2 regions of the Rhodococcus sp. CX genome follow, and region 1 is predicted to be linked to the other one. Evidence: riboswitches for the same ligand, from Rfam matches in the RefSeq annotation. Region 1 holds a riboswitch; the other holds the start of a gene.
What was found. Region 1 has a riboswitch for cyclic di-AMP ahead of I0Q12_RS20475 (C40 family peptidase). Riboswitches for the same ligand answer to the same signal wherever they lie in the genome.
Positions count from the first base shown of each region.

Region 1 (9,864 bases):
TCGGAACTGCCTGGCGTCAGTGCGCCTGGCCGTCGCCGTCGCCGCTGCCGGCCTCGAGGCTGTGCACGCGGTTCTGGTAGTCCCGCAGGACCGTCCGCTGCTCGATCTCGGCCTCGTGGTGGGCCGCTTCGAGCGCTGCCGCCTCGTCCGCCGGGTCGGGGGAGAGGAAGCTGCCGGCGCCGGGCTTGCCGGCGAGGCCGAGGCGGTTCATGCGCTTCGGCACCGGGGCACCCTGGTATTCCAGCGGAATCGGGTGGCCGTGCTCATCCACCGGGCCGAGGGGCTGGTGGATCTCGATGTACTCACCGTGCGGCAGGCGACGGACGATGCCCGTCTCGATGCCGTGCTCGAGCACCTGGCGGTCGCTGCGCTGCAGGCCCAGGCAGAACCGGTACGCGATGTAGTAGGCGAGCGGCGGCAGGATCACCATGCCGATGCGGCCCATCCACGTCGTCGCGTTGATCGAGATGTCGAACTTGTACGCGATGAGGTCGTTGATGCACATCAGGGTGAGCACCAGGTAGAACGTGATCGCCATTGCGCCGATACCGGTTCGAACCGGAACGTCGCGCGGACGCTGCAGCAGGTTGTGGTGCGCGTCGTCCTTGGTGAGACGCTTCTCGATCCACGGGTAGACCGTCATCAGGACGAAGACCAGACCCATGATCACCGCGACCCAGAACACGGCAGGAATCGTGTAGCGGCCGAACAGGTAGATCTCCCAGGCCGGCCACGTACGGGCCAGACCGTCGGTCCACATCATGTAGAAGTCGGGCTGCGAACCTGCCGACACCTGCGACGGGTTGTACGGGCCGATGTTCCAGATCGGGTTGATCTGGAAGAGACCACTCATCAGAGCCAGCACCGCGAACGTCATCGCGAAGAACGCGCCGGACTTGACCGCGAAGACGGGCAGGATGCGAACGCCGACGACGTTCTGCTCGGTGCGGGCAGGGCCGGGGAACTGCGTGTGCTTCTGGTACCAGACCAGCGCGAGGTGCGCGGCGATCAGGGCCAGGATGACGGCCGGGATGAGCAGCACGTGCAGGACGTAGAAGCGCGGGATGATCAGGTCGCCGGGGAAGTCACCGCCGAAGATCGCCCAGTGCATCCACGTACCGATGATCGGGATGCTCAGCGTGATGCCGGAGAACGCGGCGCGGAGGCCGGTGCCGGACAGCAGGTCGTCGGGCAGGGAGTACCCGAAGAAGCCTTCGAACATCGCCAGGATGAGCAGCAGCGAGCCGATCACCCAGTTCGCCTCACGCGGGCGACGGAACGCACCGGTGAAGAAGATGCGCGCCATGTGGACGATGATCGACGCAGCGAACATCAGCGCTGCCCAGTGATGGACCTGCCGGACGAACAGACCGCCGCGCACCTCGAAGGAGATGTTCAGGGCAGTCTCGTAGGCCCGGGACATGCCCACGCCACGCAACGGGGTGTACGCGCCGTCGTAGGTCACGTGGGCCATCGACGGGTCGAAGAACAGGGTGAGGAAGACACCCGAGATCAACAGGATGACGAAGCTGTACAGCGCGATCTCGCCCAGCAGGAAGGACCAGTGCGTGGGGAAGACCTTGTTGATCTGGCGACGGATACCGGCCGACAGGTGGTAGCGAGAGTCGAGATTCTCGCCGATCTCTGCGGCGCGGGTCGGGGTTGCGGTACTCACGGGCGACGCTCCCAAAATGCCGGGCCGAGGGCTTCGATGAAGTCACCGTTGGCGACGAGAAAACCCTCTTCGTTCACTGTAATGGGCAGCTGCGGCAGAGCGCGAGCGGCAGGTCCGAACACCGGCTTTCCGTACTCCAGGGCATTGAACTGCGACTGGTGGCACGGGCACAGAATGCGGTTGGTCTGCTGCTCGTAGAGCGACGTCGGGCAGCCGAGGTGGGTGCAGATCTTCGAGAAGGCGAAGTAGTCGCCGTAGTTGAAGCTCTCCTGACCCTTGCGCTTGATGGCGCGCTCGGCGTCCTCCGTGCGCAGACGGATCAGCATGACGGCGTTGCGGATGCCGCGCAGGCCCTCGAGCAGCGCGTGCTCGTCGCCACGATCCGACTCACGGAACGGGAAGACCGTCTCCATGCCGCCGGCGTCGAGGTCCTCGGGACGCACCAGCACGATGTCCTGGGGGCGACCCGTGTCGCGACGCAGGTAGATGGTCTCGCCCTCGTAGCGGGGGGTCCAACCCGACACCCACAGCGGGGACTCGTCACCCTGTGCCCACGGGTTCTTGATCAGGCCACCGAGCGGCATGATCAGGCCCACACCCAGGGCGCCGCCACCGAAGATCGCCGTGCGCTTGATCAGCTTGCGGCGGGGCAGCGTCGACGTTTCCAGGGAGTCGGCGAGCTCGGCGACGATCGTCTTGCGATCGACCTCCTTCGACGGGCCGTCGTGCCGATCCTGGATCGACACCTCTTCGGGGATGAACTTCTTGGTGAACTGCACCGCGCCCACGCCCACACCGAGGATCGCCAGACCGAGGGTCAGGCCGAGCAGCGGCGTGTACAGGTTGAAGAAGGTGTAGTTCTCCTCGCCCGGGCTCTGGTACTCCCACGGCCAGAAGAGGTAGATGGCGATGAACGCGAGGGCCGACAGGCCGGCGAGAGCGAACCAGAACGCGACGTTGCGCTCGGCGCGCTTCTCCGCGCGGGTGCCTTCGACGGGCCACCGCTCCTTGCGGAACGCGACATCGACACCGTCGAGGTTCGTTCCCAATGCGACGAGGTCGTCGCGGCTCATCTGATCGAGGTTCTCGATCGAGTGCTTGTTGGGCGTTTCGTCGCCACTCATGACCTTGCTCCGATCCACAGTGCAGCGCCGACGACCGCGACGATGCCGACAATCCACATGGCCGGGCCCTCGGTACCGGGGCCGAACCCGCCCAGTCCGTAGCCGCCGGGGCTCGCCGTCTCGGTGGACGCCTTGACGTACGCGATGATGTCCTGCTTCTCGTCGAGCGTGAGCTGACGATCCGAGAACTTCGGCATGTTCTGCGGGCCGGTGAGCATCGCGGTGTAGATCTGCTGCTCGCTCGCCGGATCGAGCGGCGGCGCGAACTTGCCGGACGACAGTGCGCCACCGCGACCGGTGAAGTTGTGGCACGAAGCGCAGTTCTGGCGGAACAGCTCACTACCGCGGGCCACGTCGTCGCCGCGTAGCGAGGACTGGGCGATCTCGCCGTTCTCGTCGCGGATGACGGTCGGGCCGCCGCCGTTGGCCTGGATGTACGCACCGATCGCGTCGGTCTGCGCGGCGTCGAACTTCGGTTCCTTGCGCAGGACCTGGGCCTCGTTACGCGATGCCGGCATACGGCCGGAGGAAACCTGGAAGTAGACGGCGGCCTCACCGACGCCGATCAGCGACGGACCGCGGTCCTCGACACCCTGCAGGTTGACGCCGTGGCATGTGACGCAGGAGGTCTCGTAGAGCTGCTGGCCCTTGCGGATCAACGCGACCTGGTCCTCGTTCGCCGTCGCCACCTGCGGGGCAGGGGTCAGCGCGGAGGCGATGAAGCCGGCGCTGAGCAGGCCGAGCGCGAGCACCAGCGCGCCTGTGAGGCGACGACGGAACTTCCGCTGACGACGGGACCGGGCAGCGGACGCTGCCTCGGACTGACCGGGCATGTCACCCTCGGGTGTGAGAGGTGGGGATGAACTCATCTGTATCCCTTTTTGTATGTCGGGACGGACTGGACGTCAGGGGGCTGCCTGGGCGTACAGCTGGCTAACGGATGAAATAAATCGTGGCAAACAGGGCGATCCACACGATGTCGACGAAGTGCCAGTAGTAGGACACGACGATCGCCGCGGTGGCCTGAGCCGGAGTGAACTTGCTGACCCGGGTGCGGACCAGGAGGAACACGAAGGCCACCAGGCCGCCGATCACGTGCAGGCCGTGGAAACCGGTGGTCATGTAGAACACCGAGCCGTACACGCTGCTCGAGATGGAGGTGCCTTCGCTGACCAGGTTGATGTACTCGTAGCCCTGGCCGAGCACGAAGAACGTGCCCATCGCGAGGGTCAAGACGTACCACCGGCGGAGCCCGAACACGTCACCACGCTCGGCGGCGAACACACCCAGCTGACACGTGAAGGAAGACGCGATCAGCACCAGCGTCACCGGCACCGCCAGCAACAGGTTCAAGTGGGTGGGGGCCGGCGGCCAGTCACCGTGGGCCTGAGCCCGTGCCACGAAGTACATGGCGAAGAGCCCTGCGAAAAACATGAGCTCACTGGACAACCACACAATGGTGCCGACGCTGACCAGGTTGGGCCGGTTCAGCGAGTGCACGCGCTGGGTGATTGCAGTTCCTGAAGTCCCTACTGCGCTCGTCACGCTGGCTAGTATGACCCGTCGTAGTAAGTCTTGGGCAATCGGGGCGGAATTCGGCGCGTCTTTGCAGGTAATCGCCTGGTCCTGGCCGTGCAGCGACCGGGATGTGCCCCCGGCCACCGACCGTGCGATCGTGGTGTGCATGAGCGGTGTCACAGGGATCTGGGAACGTCTCCGGCAAGCGCTGAGTGGGGGCCGCCGACCGCCCCTGGATCCGGCGCGGACGGACCTGGTCGTGGTGGTGTCGTCCTTCGACGACGCCGAGTCGTGTTCCGGTGCCCTCGAGCGAGGAGCCGCGACCGCGCCGCGCTGGGTCGATGGCGACGAAGCCATGCTCCGGCACCATCTCGAACTCCCCGCCGACGCCGTGGACCGTGCCGTCGAGCTCGCCGGCCAGGACGGGTACGTGAAGGCAGCCCCCGTGCACACCCCCACGAACGGCCGTACCGGGTTCGTCCTGCAGCGGGTGCAGATCCTCGACGCGATGCACTGCGCCCAGGAGAAGTCGCGGATGGCGGGGCTGGCACAGCGCCTCGGCGGAACGGCCACGGGATGGGACGCACTGCAGCCCGATTCCGCAGCTGACTAAGCTCCCAGCGGAAGGGGCGCGGACGGTGCCCGGTAACGGAGCGAGGTGCGGCGAAGGTGGGTGCGATGAACGCGGGACGACCGTCGGACGAGGTGGCGCAGAGCTGGCCCGCGGTGCTCGGCGCATTGACCTCAGGCCGTGACCTGACCAGGTCCGAGGCGCAGTGGGCGATGGACGAGATCATGTCCGACAATGCGACCTCCGCGCAGATCGCCGCATTCGGCGTCGCTCTGAAGATGAAGGGGGAGACACCCGACGAAGTTCTCGGGCTCTCCGACTCCATGCTCGGGCATGCGCGACTCGTGCCGGTCGACGACGACGCCGTCGACATCGTCGGCACCGGCGGCGACCGGGCGAACACGGTGAACATCTCCACGATGGCGTCGCTGGTCGTCGCGGCGACCGGTATCCGCGTGGTCAAGCACGGCAACCGCGCGGCGTCGTCGAAGAGCGGGGGCGCCGATGTCCTCGAGGCGCTCGGTGTGCACATCACGCTCGGCCCGGAGCAGGTCGCGCAGTCGCTCGCCGATGCGGGAATCGGGTTCTGCTTCGCGCCGGTGTTCCACCCCGCGCTGCGATTCGCCGGTCCGACCCGCAAGGAGATCGGTATTCCGACGGTGTTCAACGTCCTCGGCCCGCTGACCAATCCGGCGCGGCCCCGGGCAGGGCTGATCGGGTGCGCGTTCCCGGGCCTGCTCGACACGATCGCCGGGGTGCTCGCGGCACGCGGGAATTCGGCGCTCGTGGTGCGCGGAGACGACGGGCTCGACGAACTGACCCTCTCGACGACCTCGACCGTGCGGATCGTGCACGAGGGCACGGTGCGCACGCAGACCTTCGATCCGACGGTGCTGGGCATCGCCCGGGTGCCCCTCGAGGCGTTGCGTGGTGGCGACGCCGTCGAGAACGCGGCAATCGCCCGCGCGATGCTCGCCGGGAAGACCGGGCCGGTCCGCGACGCGGTCCTGCTCAACGCGGCGGGGGCGATCGCGGCCTATCGCGGAGTGGAAGGTTCGCTCGAGGATGCGCTCGCGGCAGGTCTCGAAGAGGCCGCTGCCGCCGTCGACAGCGGCGGTGCCGAGCGCGTGCTGGCGACGTGGGCGGAAACCACGACCCGGCTCGGCGCCGCCGGCTGATCCGCGGTTATTCGCCGATCGAGAATCCGGCTTCGACGTCGGAACTCGAGTACGACCGGAACGCGATGTGCGTGACGGTCCGGGAGACGCCCTCGACCTTGTTGATGCGGCCGGTGACGACCTCCGCGATCTGCTCGTGGTCGCGGACCCGCACCATGGCGATCAGATCGACGTCGCCGGCGCAGGAATACACCTTGTCGACCCCGTCCAGGTCGGCGACCGCCTGCGCGGCTTCCTGGATCCGGTCGGCCTCGGCGTCGATCAGGACGATGGCGTTGATCATGAGCGCTCCTCACTCTTGCTCGCGGGTGTGCTCAGCCTAGAAGGTGCCGCACGCCGGCGGCGGGGGCCCCGTCGGCGGTGTCCGACCAGGCGACTCCGTCGACCGAGTTCGACCGGGCCTCCCGCGCCTTGTCCACCCAGTGCATCCATGCCCCCGCCCCACGGGCCGGTTCCGTCCAGCCGTGCGTGGCCCGGACGATCCGGATGCCGTCCTCGTCGAGCCAGCGGGCCACCAGCCCGATCTCTTCCACCGAAGCGCCACGCAGCGGCGCCGCGGTCGGTCGCACCGTTTCGGCCGCGGCCGCGATCGCCTCGACCACCGGCATCGGTGGCACGTGCCGCGCCGCGACCCCGGCCGACGCGAGTCTTCCGGAGCGGATCACGGCGAACTCCCACCCGCCCTCCGGACGCGGTTTCGCCGCGATCAACTCGTCGACGGCGGCGAGCGCGGCCAGTCGCTGCGTTCTCCGCAGTGCCCGCACGACGTCGGCGGCGCGGTCGCGCAGCCGGGCGGCGTTCTCGAACAGTTCGGCGCCGGCGAGGTCGGTGATGCGGTCGCGCAGCCGGACCAGGGCGGTGTCGTCGCTGCCGCGCAGCAGGTCGCGTGCCACCGCGACCTGCGCGGCGTACTGCTCGGCGCTCTGGAGGCCGTATGGGGCGGCACTGCAGCCTCCCACGGCCTCGGGCGGGCACCGGTCGCCGTGCCGGCCGCTGCGCGCGATCCGGCGCGTGCACGTGCGCAGTCCGCACACCTCGGCGAGTGTCGCCGCGACCTCGGCGGCGGACGCGCGCGCGGAGAACGGTCCGAGCGCGTCGACACCGGGCGTGCGGCCCACCACGAGCCGGGGGAACGCGTCGTCGGACAGATTGATCCACCAGCCGCGGGTCGGATACTTCGACCGGCGGTTGTACGGGGGAGTGTGAGCGGCGAGCAGCCGCAGTTCCCGGACCCCGGCCTCGAGCCCGTGCGTGCATTCGACGTGGTCGATGCGGGTGGTCAGCGCGACCATCTCGCGCATCCTCGGGCGCGTCTCGGACCCGGTGAAGTAGTTGCGGACGCGGCGGTGCAGGTTCACCGCCGTGCCGACGTAGAGCACCTCGTCGGACGGTCCGCGGAACATGTAGACGCCCGGCCGGTGGGGCAGGTGGGCGGCGAGCGTCCGTTTGGCCCGCTGTTCCGCGCTGATCGCGGGGATGTAGTCGCGCAGTTCGGTGAGACTGTGCACGCCCTGGTTCCCGACGCGTTCGATCAAGGCGTGCAGGACGTCGACGGTCGCGCGGGCGTCGTCGAGGGCGCGGTGCGTCGGGCGGGTGGAGACGTGGAAGAGGTCGGCGAGTGCGGACAGACGTACCGACGGTGCCTCGTCGCGCCCGAGGACCCGGCGCGCGAGTTTCACGGTGCAGACCACCGGGAACCGCGGCCAGGCCGTGTCGTTGCGCGCGGCGGCCGCGCGGAGGAAACCGACGTCGAATCCCGCGTTGTGCGCCACCAGCACGGAACCCGCGGCGAATTCGAGGAAGGACGGCAGCACCTGTTCCATCCGCGGCGCGGCCCGCACCATCGCCGTGGTGATCCCGGTCAGTTCGACGATCGCCGGCGGAATGTCGCGGCCGGGATCGACGAGGGTGGCGAATTCGCCGAGGACCTCGCCGCCGCGGACCTTGACCGCCCCGATCTCGGTGACGGCGTCGTTCTCGGCGCTGCCGCCGGTGGTCTCGAGGTCCACGACGACGAACGTGGTGTCCCGCAGCGGGGTGTCCAGTTCGTCGAAGGCGAGTTGGACGCCGGTCGGAGGTGTGGGACCGGTCCGGAGCGGGGACGTCATGGACGTCAGGTTAAGAAGCGGCACCGACAGCCTCGGGAACCGGGGCTGTGAGCGCTGCCGAAAGCCCTGAGTGGCGAGGATCACACCGGTTTTTCGCACGGGGAATCGACGGTCCTGTGCGGGTCGTCGGATCCGGCTCCGTTGTTCCGTCTCGCGAAGCCCCTGGAGGTTCGGGGTGGAGGGCGGTTCGCGGTCGGCGGCCTCGCGGCGAAAACGCGTCCCGGCCTGCGGAGACGGCGTCGTGGCGGCGGGTGCGACCGTGCTGTGGCCCCAAGCCGGGGTGGCGTGCCGCGGGTCCTACGACAGCCCGTCGTTACCGGTTCGTGATCAAGCGTGACCCGGTGTGACTTCCGGTCCGCGCCGAGCGGGCCCAACGGTCAATTCGGACGCGGGCCGGTCGACATCCGTCGATGCCGTTTCGTAATCTTCTCGAGACCAAGCGGAGAGTTTGCCGGCCCACCGGACCGGAGCCGCTAGGCCACCGCCTAATCGGCGCACCCGAGATCGGGTGCCCGTGCCGGGGACCCACTTGTTACTTGGGGTGAATCTCCTCCGGTCGCGTCAGCGGCCGAGGGGTAGGGCTGATCTTCCCGGCCCGAACCCGTCAGCTAACTCGGTCGGCGGATGACGGAAGAAGGAGCAACACCCCCGTGGCGTCTCACAAGTCCACGCGCAACATTCGTCGCGCTGTCGTCGCCGGAGCCCTCGCGCTCGGCTCTCTGACCCTCTCGGCCGCCCCTGCCATGGCCGCCCCGATCAACATCCCCGGCATCGGCGACGTCGAACTGCCCGCAAACCTGCCGCCGGAGGTCACGAACCTCATCCCGCCGGCCCCCGCGGCTCCCGCGGCCCCGCAGGCCGCCCCGGCTCAGTTCACCGCGCCCTACACCTCGGTCGGCCAGCGTGCCGCCGACGCCGCGCAGTCCAAGCTGGGTGCGCCCTACGTCTACGGCGCTGCCGGCCCGAACTCGTTCGACTGCTCCGGTCTGGTGCAGTGGGCCTACAAGCAGGCCGGTCTGAACGTGCCGCGTACCAGCTACGAGCAGGCCGGTGCGGGTCGCGCCGTGTCCATCGCCGAGCTGCTGCCCGGTGACGTCGTCTCGTTCTACGGCGGCAGCCACACCGGCCTCTACATCGGTGGCGGCAACATCGTGCACGCCTCGACCTCGGGCCAGCCGGTGAAGATCGCGCCGCTGAACTCGATGCCTGTGGACGGCGCACGCCGCTTCTGATCGCACAGGGATTCCGCCCGCGAGGGTGGTATCGGCCCACGAGCCGATACCACCCTCGCGGCGTTTCTGCACTCGGGTGACGGCGGCTACTGCCGGGTAGACACAAACCTATGCCATTCCGTAACCTTATCGAGATCTTTGGGGAAAGGACGTCGCTCTCGTGGTTTTCGACAGGACGAAGCGGACGCTGCGCGCCGGGCTCGTGGCCGGGGTGCTCCTCGCGGCGGGTTCGACCGTTCCGGCGGTCGCCGATCCCGCCGCCGACAACCCGACGGCCGCGCTCGAACACCTCGCCGACCTGTCCCGCAGGTCCGAGCAGACCAACGAGGCACTCCACAACGCCGTCATCGACCTCGAGGCCAAGCAGAACGCCCAGCGTGACGCCGACGCTCGCCTCGCTGCCGACCGCGGCGTCCTGGCGCAGGCGCAGGCCGAGGTGGACCGCTTCCGCCCCACGA
Region 1 covers NZ_JADZGH010000191.1:11,548-21,411, forward strand. The annotation lists gene I0Q12_RS20435 (cytochrome bc complex cytochrome b subunit) at 17-1,675, opposite strand; gene I0Q12_RS20440 (ubiquinol-cytochrome c reductase iron-sulfur subunit) at 1,672-2,799, opposite strand; gene I0Q12_RS20445 (c-type cytochrome) at 2,796-3,668, opposite strand; gene I0Q12_RS20450 (heme-copper oxidase subunit III) at 3,733-4,344, opposite strand; gene I0Q12_RS20455 (hypothetical protein) at 4,484-4,930, shown strand; gene trpD (anthranilate phosphoribosyltransferase) at 4,996-6,066, shown strand; gene I0Q12_RS20465 (Lrp/AsnC family transcriptional regulator) at 6,074-6,349, opposite strand; gene I0Q12_RS20470 (DEDD exonuclease domain-containing protein) at 6,381-8,174, opposite strand; cyclic di-AMP (ydaO/yuaA leader) riboswitch at 8,647-8,813, shown strand; gene I0Q12_RS20475 (C40 family peptidase) at 8,825-9,406, shown strand; gene I0Q12_RS20480 (NlpC/P60 family protein) at 9,567-9,864, shown strand, end outside.

Region 2 (3,072 bases), on a different contig from region 1:
AAGCAGCGCTGGTGTGCTTCGCCGTCGGTATCGTCGCAGTTGTCCTGATTTTCCTGACCCCGGTCGTCACGGACGGCAAACCGGGCCTGGTGCTGTATTCGCTGACCGCGGCCTGGCCGCTGGGCTTCCTGCTGGCAATCGCGTTCGCCCTGCGGTCGGGCCGTCGCGCGCGTGGAGGTGGATCGTGAAGTTCCTGCTCAACGTCATCTGGCTGATCTTCGGCGGACTGTGGCTGGCACTGGGCTACTTCCTCGCCGGCATCATCTGCTGCCTGCTGATCATCACGATCCCGTTCGGCATCGCGGCGTTCCGCATCGGCGTGTATGCGCTGTGGCCGTTCGGCAAGACCGTGGTCGACAAGCCGACGGCCGGGGTCGGTTCGCTGATCGGCAACATCATCTGGGTGATCGTCGCGGGCGTGTGGCTCGCGATCGAACACATCGTGACCGCGGTCGCGATGGCGATCACGATCATCGGGATTCCGCTCGCCATCGCGAACCTGAAGATGATTCCGATCTCACTGATGCCGCTCGGCAAGGACATCGTCTCCGTCCGATCACTCCAGTCACACCTGTGACGTTAGTCACATCACGTCCCGATAACATTCCGGCCTCGAACGCGCCGGGCGCCCGCAGATAGGGCGCTACCTGCGGATTCTCGAGCACTCCCGTCCAGGTCACCTGCTTGCGCGCGAAACATGGCGCGTTATCAATTGGTGACACTCCGCCCCCGGAACCGTTACCTTCGAATCCGGTCGGACTGGTCCGGCCGACCCGGATCCGCCGCGCCAAATCCTGTCCCGCGGAACCGGACCCCCAACGAACGATCCAGGGGACAGGAAACGGGGGACCCACACGGTCTCCCAGGGAGCGGAAGTTCCCAGGAGGCACCCGGGCACGAGCACCAGCAACGGCCCTAGGGGTGAAGCCGAATCGCTCCCAGCGGGAGCGTCGCGGCCGGGCTACCTCTTCAGCCCGAACCCGACAGCTGACCTCGTAGGCGCGTGCGGAGAGGAACCGGAGCAATGAGCGGACGCCATCGCAAGCCCACCAACACCGGCCGTACCGTCGCGAAGTTCGCGCTGACCAGCGCGGTTCTCGGCGTCACCGGCGTCGCATTCAGCGGCACCGCCAACGCAGCCCCCGATTCCGACTGGGACCGCCTCGCGCAGTGCGAGTCCGGCGGCAACTGGGGTATCAACACCGGCAACGGCTACCAGGGCGGCCTGCAGTTCTCGCCGAGCACCTGGAACGCCTACGGCGGCACGCAGTACGCACCGACCGCCCACCAGGCCACCCGCGACCAGCAGATCGCCGTCGCCGAGCGGGTCCTCGAAGGCCAGGGCTGGGGCGCATGGCCGTCCTGCTCCTCGAGCCTCGGCCTGAGCAGCGCACCCACCCAGCGTTCGGCGCCGACCTCCGGCACGCTCGCGGACAAGGTCGAGACGCCGCAGGAGCAGGCCGCCCCCGAGGCCGCGCCGACCCTGCAGGACAGCATCCCGTTCCTCGCGCCGCAGAGCGCCAAGGAAGGCTTCGCCCAGGGCATCGAGGCGCTGCGCGCCGCCGGCATCCCGGTCGATCAGGGCCTGGTCGATCAGGTCACGGCCATCCTGCCGAACTGACACGAACACAGAGAAGGGGCCCCGCACCGGATCGGTGCGGGGCCCCTTCTCTGTGTTCGGAAGCTCTGCGTTCGAGAGCCTGAGGTTCGGAGAATCAGCGGTTGATGACGGTCTGCGGGTGCGTGTACGGGAGGGACTCGACCGGAAGCGGGAACTCGGTCTCCTCACCGTACGGAGAGAGCGGACCCGAACGCGTGGAGGACAACTCGGTGACGGCGAGATCGCCATCGACAAGTTCCGGCCACCCGCGATCAACGTACGTGTTCTTCGAATTGTTCGCCATGCGCTCATTTTGGCAGGTGAGTTCGCAGTGGGCCACCTCAGGTCTCTAATCTGGGTCGAATGACCCCGACCACCTCGTCCGGGCCCGACTCCGGGCCCCCCACCCTCGCCCGGTGGCTGACCGGACGTCGCGACTCCGACCTCGCCGCGCTGCTGCGCGCCCGGCCGGATCTGGTGGTGCCGCCCCCGGCCACGATGACCGTGCTGGCGAACCGCGCCCAGCAGCGGGCGTCGGTGTTCCGGGCCGCCGACGAACTGACCACCGGCGACTTCGGGGTCATCGAGGCGCTCGCCCGGCTCGGGGCCGCAGAGAAGCCCGTCACGCGCCGCGCGCTGCTGGACCGGCTCGCCGGTCGCACCACCGCGAAGAACGTCGATCGCACCCTGGACCGTCTGCGCACCCTGCTGCTCGTGTGGGGTTCCGCCGACGAACTGTCCCTGGTTCCGGCGGCCACCGAGACCGTGCCCTGGCGCATCGCCCGCAGCACTGCCTCCGATCTTCCGGACGACGCCGAGCTCGCGGCGATGATCGACGACCTCGACGCCGCCCGCCGCGGCATCCTCGACACCCTGGCCCGCACCTCCCCCGTCGGCCGGACCAAGGACGCCGCCACGGACACGCCCGCCGACCGGCCGGTGCAGCAGCTGATCGCGTCCGGGCTGCTGATCCGCCTCGACGACGAGACCGTCGAGCTCCCCCATCGGGTGGGCCAGTACATACGGGGTGAGGCACCGTTCGATCCGGCCGCGCTCGCGCCGCCGCCCGCGGCGCCGGCCACGCACACCGTCGCCGACATCAACTCGACCGCCGCGGGTGCCGCCCTCGAACTGCTGCGGCACGCCGAGGAACTGATCGACGCACTCGGTACCGCCCCCGCCCCCGCGCTCAAATCCGGGGGCCTCGGGGTCCGCGAGGTGCGCAGGCTCGCGAAGACCGTCGGCATCGACGAAACCCACGCGGCGCTGCTCGTCGAGGTGCTCGCCGCGGCCGGACTGATCGCGCGGGGCCTGCCGGACCCGCCGCCACCCACCGACGTCGACGACTACTGGGCTCCGACGACCTCCGCCGACGGCTGGATGAAGGCTCCCGCCGGACACCGGTGGGCGGTGCTCGCCGGCGCGTGGCTCGACTCGCCGCGGCGGCCGTGGCTCGTCGGCCGCCGCGACCA
Region 2 covers NZ_JADZGH010000127.1:1,243-4,314, reverse strand. The annotation lists gene I0Q12_RS13935 (hypothetical protein) at 1-188, shown strand, start outside; gene I0Q12_RS13930 (YccF domain-containing protein) at 185-577, shown strand; cyclic di-AMP (ydaO/yuaA leader) riboswitch at 791-1,018, shown strand; gene I0Q12_RS13925 (transglycosylase family protein) at 1,025-1,621, shown strand; gene I0Q12_RS13920 (hypothetical protein) at 1,716-1,904, opposite strand; gene I0Q12_RS13915 (helicase-associated domain-containing protein) at 1,964-3,072, shown strand, end outside.
Region 2: linked by a shared signal. The riboswitch ahead of I0Q12_RS13925 (transglycosylase family protein) and the one ahead of I0Q12_RS20475 (C40 family peptidase) in region 1 are both predicted to bind cyclic di-AMP.